Linked DNA regions of Fodinicola acaciae. The protein of the gene in region 2 interacts with the protein of the main gene of each other region in a pairwise test. Links are inferred from orthologs where the notes say so. Each region holds a gene or a part of one and is shown on either strand. Other genes may lie near its edges. The genes, in order: ligA and leuS.

The links.
Region 1: the proteins of leuS (region 2) and ligA interact in binary tests that used the Escherichia coli proteins (3 or more experiments, as listed by UniProt). The link is inferred for Fodinicola acaciae from one-to-one orthologs.

The regions. Positions count from the first base shown.
Region 1 is NZ_WOTN01000002.1:1,612,071-1,615,354, reverse strand. The notes cover bases 68-3,037. They hold ligA (NAD-dependent DNA ligase LigA), read right to left. Parts: upstream 2,625-3,037; coding sequence 510-2,624; downstream 68-509. Other genes in these bases: GNX95_RS22785 (uroporphyrinogen decarboxylase/cobalamine-independent methonine synthase family protein), read right to left, coding at 2,998-3,037; GNX95_RS22795 (putative bifunctional diguanylate cyclase/phosphodiesterase), read right to left, coding at 68-426. Also shown: more of GNX95_RS22795, read right to left, coding at 1-67; more of GNX95_RS22785, read right to left, coding at 3,038-3,284. UniProt on the Escherichia coli protein: DNA ligase that catalyzes the formation of phosphodiester linkages between 5'-phosphoryl and 3'-hydroxyl groups in double-stranded DNA using NAD as a coenzyme and as the energy source for the reaction.
Region 2 is NZ_WOTN01000001.1:555,402-559,209, reverse strand. The notes cover bases 242-3,735. They hold leuS (leucine--tRNA ligase), read right to left. Parts: upstream 3,337-3,735; coding sequence 442-3,336; downstream 242-441. Other genes in these bases: GNX95_RS02570 (GNAT family N-acetyltransferase), read left to right, coding at 242-338. In the rest of the region: more of GNX95_RS02570, read left to right, coding at 1-241.

The DNA.
Region 1 (3,284 bases), on a different replicon or contig from region 2:
CAACACCACATGCGCGGCGCCCCAGCTGATCGCGTACTGGCTGATGTTGAAGATCGTCCGATAGATCGCGCGGCGCTTCGGCAGGTCGGTGAGCATGACGCCGATCGCCTGGATGACGATCGCGGCGCCGAGGCCCCAGAAAATCAGTACGGCGAAGACAAAAGTCGTCGAGGCGACCAATCCGTTACCCTGTGCGGTCGGCCGGCGACCGTCCGTCGCCATGACCGCCACCGGCCACAGTTCGCCGATCACCACCATCGCCGCGATAACCCAGAAAGTCACCGGCAACTGGCCGAGCTCGCTGATGTCCTCGGCGGCACCGAACCGGATGACCGCCAGCGCGCCAATGGCGACCAGGGTGACGAACAGCCAAAACCGCCACTCACGCCAGGACGGCGTGAGATCACGCGGATCGGCAGTTGTCACCAAACCCCCATGCCCCAAAGTCAGGTCTTGCGCAGACGATAGCGTGCGAATGCACGTGCACGCGCGCCAGCGGCACAGGAGCGCTACTCCGCGGACGCCTCGGACGCGTTCACGGCGACTGCTCTGGCCGCTTCCGGACCGTCGGCCAGCAGCACTCCGAATCCCGCCTCGTCGAGAACCGCCACCCCCAATTGGATCGCTTTGTCATATTTGGAGCCCGGCTTTTCGCCGGCCACGACGAAATCGGTTTTCTTGGAAACAGAACCGCTTGCCTTGCCCCCGCGGCCCACAATGGCCGCTTTCGCGTCGTCGCGAGAATACTCCTCGAGCGAACCGGTCACTACGACCGTAAGTCCTGCCAGAGTACGCGGAACGTCCTGCGTTGGCTCGTCGACCATGCGTACGCCGGCCTCTCGCCATTTTCGTACGACCTCGCGGTGCCAGTCGACATTTGCCCAATCGAGCAAGGCACTGGCGATGGTCGGACCGACCCCTTCGGCCTCGGCGAGCCGCTCCGGCGTGGCCGCCAGGATCTCGTCGAGGTCGCCGAACTCGGTGGCCAACGCCTGCGACGCGGTCGGTCCGACGTGCCGGATCGACAGCGCGACCAGCACTCTCCACAGTGGACGATCTTTGGCCTCCCGCAGATTGTCCAGCAGTTTCCTGGCATTCGCGGTCAGCTCGCCGTCGGACTTGCGGGTGAAGAGGGCGACCTGGCGGAGCTTTTCCTCGTCCAGCGCGAAGAGATCTCCCTCGTCGGCCAGCACGCCGGAGTCGAGCAGCGCGACGGCCGCCTCGTATCCGAGCACCTCGATGTCGAATGCGTTGCGGGAGGCCAGGTGGAAAAGCCGCTCGCGCAGCTGCGCCGGACAATGCTGATTATTCGGACAGCGAATGTCCTTGTCGCCTTCGCGCTCCGGACGCAGCTTGGTGCCGCACTCCGGGCACAACGTCGGCATCGCGAACTCGCGCTCGCTGCCGTCGCGCAGGTCGACCACCGGTCCGACGATCTCCGGGATCACGTCACCGGCCTTGCGCAGCACAACTGTGTCGCCGATCAGTACGCCTTTGCGGCGCACCTCGTCGGCGTTGTGCAGGGTGGCCATCTCGACCGTCGAGCCGGCGACCACCACCGGCTCCATCACGCCGTACGGCGTCACCCGGCCGGTGCGCCCGACGTTCACCCGGATGTCGAGGAGCTTGGTGTTGACCTCCTCCGGCGGATATTTGTATGCGATGGCCCAGCGCGGCGCACGTGAGGTGGAGCCGAGCTGGCGCTGCAGACCGATCTCGTCGACCTTCACGACGACACCGTCGATCTCGTGCTCGACGTCGTGGCGGTGCTCGCCGTAGTACGCGATGAACTCCTGCACCTCTTCGAGCGTGTCCACCACGCGATAGCGCTCGGAGGTCGGCAGGCCCCAGGCCTTGAGCTTCTCGTATGTCTCGGACTGCCGCGCCGGGTTGAAGCCGCGACGCGCGCCGGTGCCGTGCACGAGCATCCGCAGCGGCCGGCTGGCGGTCACCTTCGGGTCCTTCTGCCGCAGCGAGCCGGCGGCCGAGTTGCGCGGGTTGGCGAACGGTGCCTTGCCTGCCTCGACCAGGCTGGCGTTGAGCTGCTCGAACCCCTCGACCGGCAGGAAGACCTCGCCGCGTACCTCCAGCAGCTCCGGCGGCGGACCGGCGTCGCTGTCGCGGCGCAGCTCGGTCGGCACCACGTCGATGGTGCGGATGTTGAGCGTCACGTCCTCGCCGGTGACGCCGTTGCCGCGGGTCAGCGCGCGGGTCAGCCGGCCGTCCTCGTAGAGCAGGTTGACCGCGAGGCCGTCGATCTTCAGCTCGCACAGGAAGTGCGCACCGGTGCCGATCTCCCGCTCGACCCGCTCGTTCCAGCTGGTCAGCTCGTCGGCGGAGAACGCGTTGTCGAGGCTGAGCATCCGCTCCAGGTGGTCGACCGCGGTGAACGCCGTCGAGAACGTGCCACCGACGCGCTGCGTGGGACTCTGCGGGCTGCGCAGCGCCGGATATCGCTCCTCCAGCGCCATCAGCTCGCGCAGCAGCTTGTCGTACTCGGCGTCGGAGACGGTCGGCGCGTCCTTCACGTAATACGCGAACTGGTGCGCGTCGATCTGCTCCGTCAGCTCGGCGACCCGGTGCCGCGCGTCGGTCGGGATGTCGCTCTCTGGCGTCTGGGCCAGCTGATCTTCTGCCACGGATGCATTCTGTACGACAGGTACGACGCGGACGACCGGACCACGGCAAACACCGCCTGTTTCGTCCCCCGGTTACCCGCTACGGCCCGAAACTGTCGTACCCCCCTGCCAATCTGGGCCCCCACCCAGATCGGGCGGGGGGTGGGTTCGCGTGGAAACTTACATACATAGAAGTTGATCTTGAAAATGTCCGAATGCTACTTCGCTGACCATCTACTGGCGAGTAGGGGTAAACAAGGTGACATTCGGGCGCCAAACCTATGTCCGATTGTCACCTCAGGAAATAAACCCGCAGGTCAGACCACCTCAGACGACGCAATCGGATTCCGATTCCGCGGACCCGACGACGGCGACGGGGTCAGCCGGAGGCAAGCTTGTGGGCGGCCTCGGTGCAGCGTCGCAGAGCCGCGCGCGCGTACGCCGACGTGGCACCGGCCAGGCCACAGGACGGCGACAGGGTCACGGCGGCCGGTACGCGTTCCGGCGCGAAGCCGAGGCCGGTGACCAGCGTCCGCAGCGGATCGGCCACCTCCTCCACCGACGGCACGTCGCCCCCACCGCCAGGCACAACGCCAGCGACCAACACGCCGCCAGCGTCGATGTGCTCGGCCAGGTCGTCATAGTCGGCCTGCGACACCAGCGACA
Region 2 (3,808 bases):
ATGCCGACTATCCGGCGTATCTGGCCGAACTCGGCGCCATCACCGAGGTGCCGGCCGGTGCGGTCTCGATCGACTATCTGATCGGCGACCTGAGCCGCACCGGCGTCGGCATCGGACCGCGGATGATCCGCGCGATCGTCGACGACACCTGGTCGAGTCATCCGGACACGAGCTGCGTGCTCGTACCGGTGTCGGCGGCCAACCGCGCATCCTGGCGAGCGCTGGAGAAGGCCGGCCTGCGCCGGGTCGCGGAAGGCGAGCTGGAGCCGGACAACCCGATCGACAACCGCGACCACGTGGTCTATCGGATCGACCGGCCACAGGACCTGGGGGTCTAGGGGCTGTATCGAAGTCCCACGCGGCGATAGCCGAGCCGCTGTCACATCTTTCTCGGACCGCCTGGATCTCGACTCTCATCCACGTGGGACTTCGAAACAGACCCTAGACGACCAGGGTGACGATCCGGCCCGGCACGACGATCGACTTACGCAACTGACGACCGTCCACATAGGACGAAACGGCCGGGTCGGCCAGCGCCGCGGCCAAAACCGCGTCGGAGTCGGCGTCTGCCGCCACCTTCACCCGGCCGCGCACCTTTCCGTTGACCTGCACCGGATAGGTGACCTCGTCGGCGACCAGCCATTTCTCGTCCGCGACGGGAAAGTCGACGAAGGTCAGCGTCTGGGCGTGACCCAGCCGCGACCACAGCTCCTCGGCGATGTGCGGCGCCAGCGGCGCGGTCATCAGCACCAGCGGCTCGACGGCCGCGCGCGGCGCCGCGCCTTCCCTGGCCGCCACCGCGGTCAGCCGGTTGGTCAGCTCGATCAGCTTGGCGGTCGCGGTGTTGGCCTTCAGGCCGGCGTAATCCTTGCGTACGCCGTCGATCGTGCGGTGCAGCAACCGCTGCGTCTCGTCGTCGACCGCGGCGTCGCTGATCTTCAGCCCACCGGTCTGCTCGTCCACCAGCAGCCGCCAGACCCGCTGCAGGAACCGATACGCGCCGACCACCGCGCGGGTCTCCCACGGACGCGAGGTCTCCAGCGGACCGGTGCTCATCTCGTACACGCGGAACGTGTCGGCACCGTAGGCCTGGCAGATCTCGTCCGGCGTGACGACGTTCTTCAGGCTCTTGCCGATCTTTCCGTACTCGCGCGCCACTTCCTCGCCGGCGTAGAAGAACTTTCCGTCCCGTTCCTCGACCTCGGCGGCCGGCACGTACTGGCCGCGGCTGTCCTTGAACGCGTACGCCTGGATGTAGCCCTGGTTGACCAGCCGGTGGAACGGCTCGGCGCTGGAGACGTGGCCCAGGTCGAACAGCACCTTGTGCCAGAACCGCGAGTACAGCAGGTGCAGCACGGCGTGCTCGACACCGCCGACATACAGGTCGGCACCGCCGACGTCACCGTCGTGGCGCGGCCCCATCCAATACTTTTCGACCTCCGGATCGACCATCGCGTCGTCGTTGGTCGGGTCCAGATAGCGCAGCTCATACCAGCAGGAGCCGGCCCACTGCGGCATCACGTTGGTCTCGCGCCGGTATTTGCGCGGACCGTCGCCCAGATCCAGCTCGACCTCGACCCAGTCGGTCGCCTTGCCCAGCGGTGGTTCCGGCATCGAGTTGGCGTCGTCGTCGGCGTATGTGCGCGGCGAGTAGTCGTCGACCTCCGGCAGCTCGACCGGCAGCATCGAGGCCGGCAGCGCGATCGGCAGACCGGTCTCGTCGTACACGATCGGGAACGGCTCGCCCCAGTAACGCTGGCGGCTGAACAGCCAGTCGCGCAGCTTGTACTGGACCGTGCCCTCGCCGGCGCCGCGCTGCTCCAGCCACTCGATGATCGCCGCCTTGGCCTCGGTGACCCCCAGGCCGTTCAGCGAGATGCTGTCGTTGGCCGAGTTGATCGCCGCGCCCTCGCCGACGTACGCCTCGCCGTCGAAGCCGGCCGGCGGCTGGACCGTGCGGATGATCGGCAGGTCGAAGACCTTGGTGAAGTCCCAGTCGCGCTGGTCCTGGCCCGGCACCGCCATGATCGCGCCGGTGCCGTAGCCCATCAGGACATAGTCGGAGGTGAAGATCGGGATCCGCGTGTCGTTGACCGGGTTGACCGCGTACGCGCCGGTGAAGACACCGGTCTTGACCTTGGCCTCGGTGCGGTCCAGCTCGGTCTTGCGCGAGGCCTCCGACTGGTAGGAGGTGACCGCGTCGCGTGGCGTCGCGTGGCCGCCGGTCCACGACTCCTTCGTGCCGTCCGGCCAGGCCGCCGGCACCAGCGTCTCCAGGATCGGATGCTCCGGCGAGACCACCATGTAGGTGGCGCCGAACAGCGTGTCGGGCCGCGTCGTGAAAACGGTCAGCGGACCCGCGTCATCCCGATCGGCAACAGCGAAATGGACCGAGGCGCCGGTCGAGCGGCCGATCCAGTTACGCTGCATGATCTTGACCGGCTCCGGCCAGTCCATCCGGTCCAGGTCGTCGATCAGCCGGTCCGCGTACGCGGTGATGCGCATCATCCACTGCGTCAGGTTGCGCTTGAAGACCGGGAAGTTGCCGCGCTCGCTGCGGCCGTCGGCGGTGACCTCCTCGTTGGCCAGCACCGTACCCAGGCCAGGACACCAGTTGACCGGCGCGTCCGACCGGTAGGCCAGCCGATAGCCGTCGACGATCTCGCGCCGCTCGACCTCGGTCAGCGCCGACCAGGCCCGGCCGTCCGGCACCAACCGCTCACCGGCCTCGAACTCGGCGACCAGCTCGGCGATCGGACGTGCCTTGTTTTGCTTCTTGTCGAACCAGGAGTTGAAAATCTGGACGAAAATCCACTGCGTCCAGCGATAGAACTCGACGTCGGTGGTCGCCACCGACCGGCGGTCGTCGTGACCCAGCCCCAGCCGGCGCAGCTGCCGGCGGAACGCCATCACGTTGTCCTCGGTGGTCTTGCGCGGATGCGTGCCGGTCTGCACCGCGTACTGCTCCGCCGGCAGGCCGAAGGCGTCGAAGCCCATCGTGTACAACACGTTGTGGCCGTTCATCCGCTGGAAGCGGGTCAGCACGTCGGTCGCGATGTAACCCAGCGGATGGCCCACATGCAGGCCGGCGCCGGACGGGTACGGAAACATGTCCAGCACGTACATCTTCGGCCGGCCGACCAGGTCGACCCCGCCGGGTCCCACCGTCGGCTCGGCCATCGGCCCGGTCGGGTTAGGCGCGTGGAAGGTGCCTTCTGACTGCCAGCGATCCTGCCAACGGCTCTCGATCTCACTGGCCAGCGCGGCGGTGTACCTGAACGGCGGCACGTCCTGCTCAGCCGTCTCGGCTGGCTCGACAGCGGGTTCGGTGCTCATCTCTACGCTCGTTCCTCTTGCTCGTTAGGGGGAACACTCCAGACACGAAAAAACCCCTCACGCATGAGGGGTCGCCGCACCGGGTCTGCCGGCGCGGCTAGGTAAGGAGCAGTCCGTATGCCGCCATATAGCCACTGTACTCCCCTGTTCCAGTGAGTTTTCGGTGAGGTCAAGGGGCGGGAGTGGTGTGGTGTAGAGGGGAGGTTGTTGAGGCTGTGAGTTTGCGGTGGGCAGGGGTTGCGGGGTGCCGCGAGTCGCGGCGGGGAGGTGCGTCTCCTGTTTGTTGCGGTGGGAGGTGGTTGCGTTTTCTGATTGTTGCGTTGGGTGGGTGGCGGGTTCGCCTGTTTGGTGCGTTGGGTGGGTGGTTGGGTTTTTCGCCTGCGCGGCGGGCGCACCTACGCGGCGAGCGACCTCAAGGGAGGGGCGCATGGACGCCAATCGGTGTGCATAGGGGGCAGCAACCCGTCGGCAT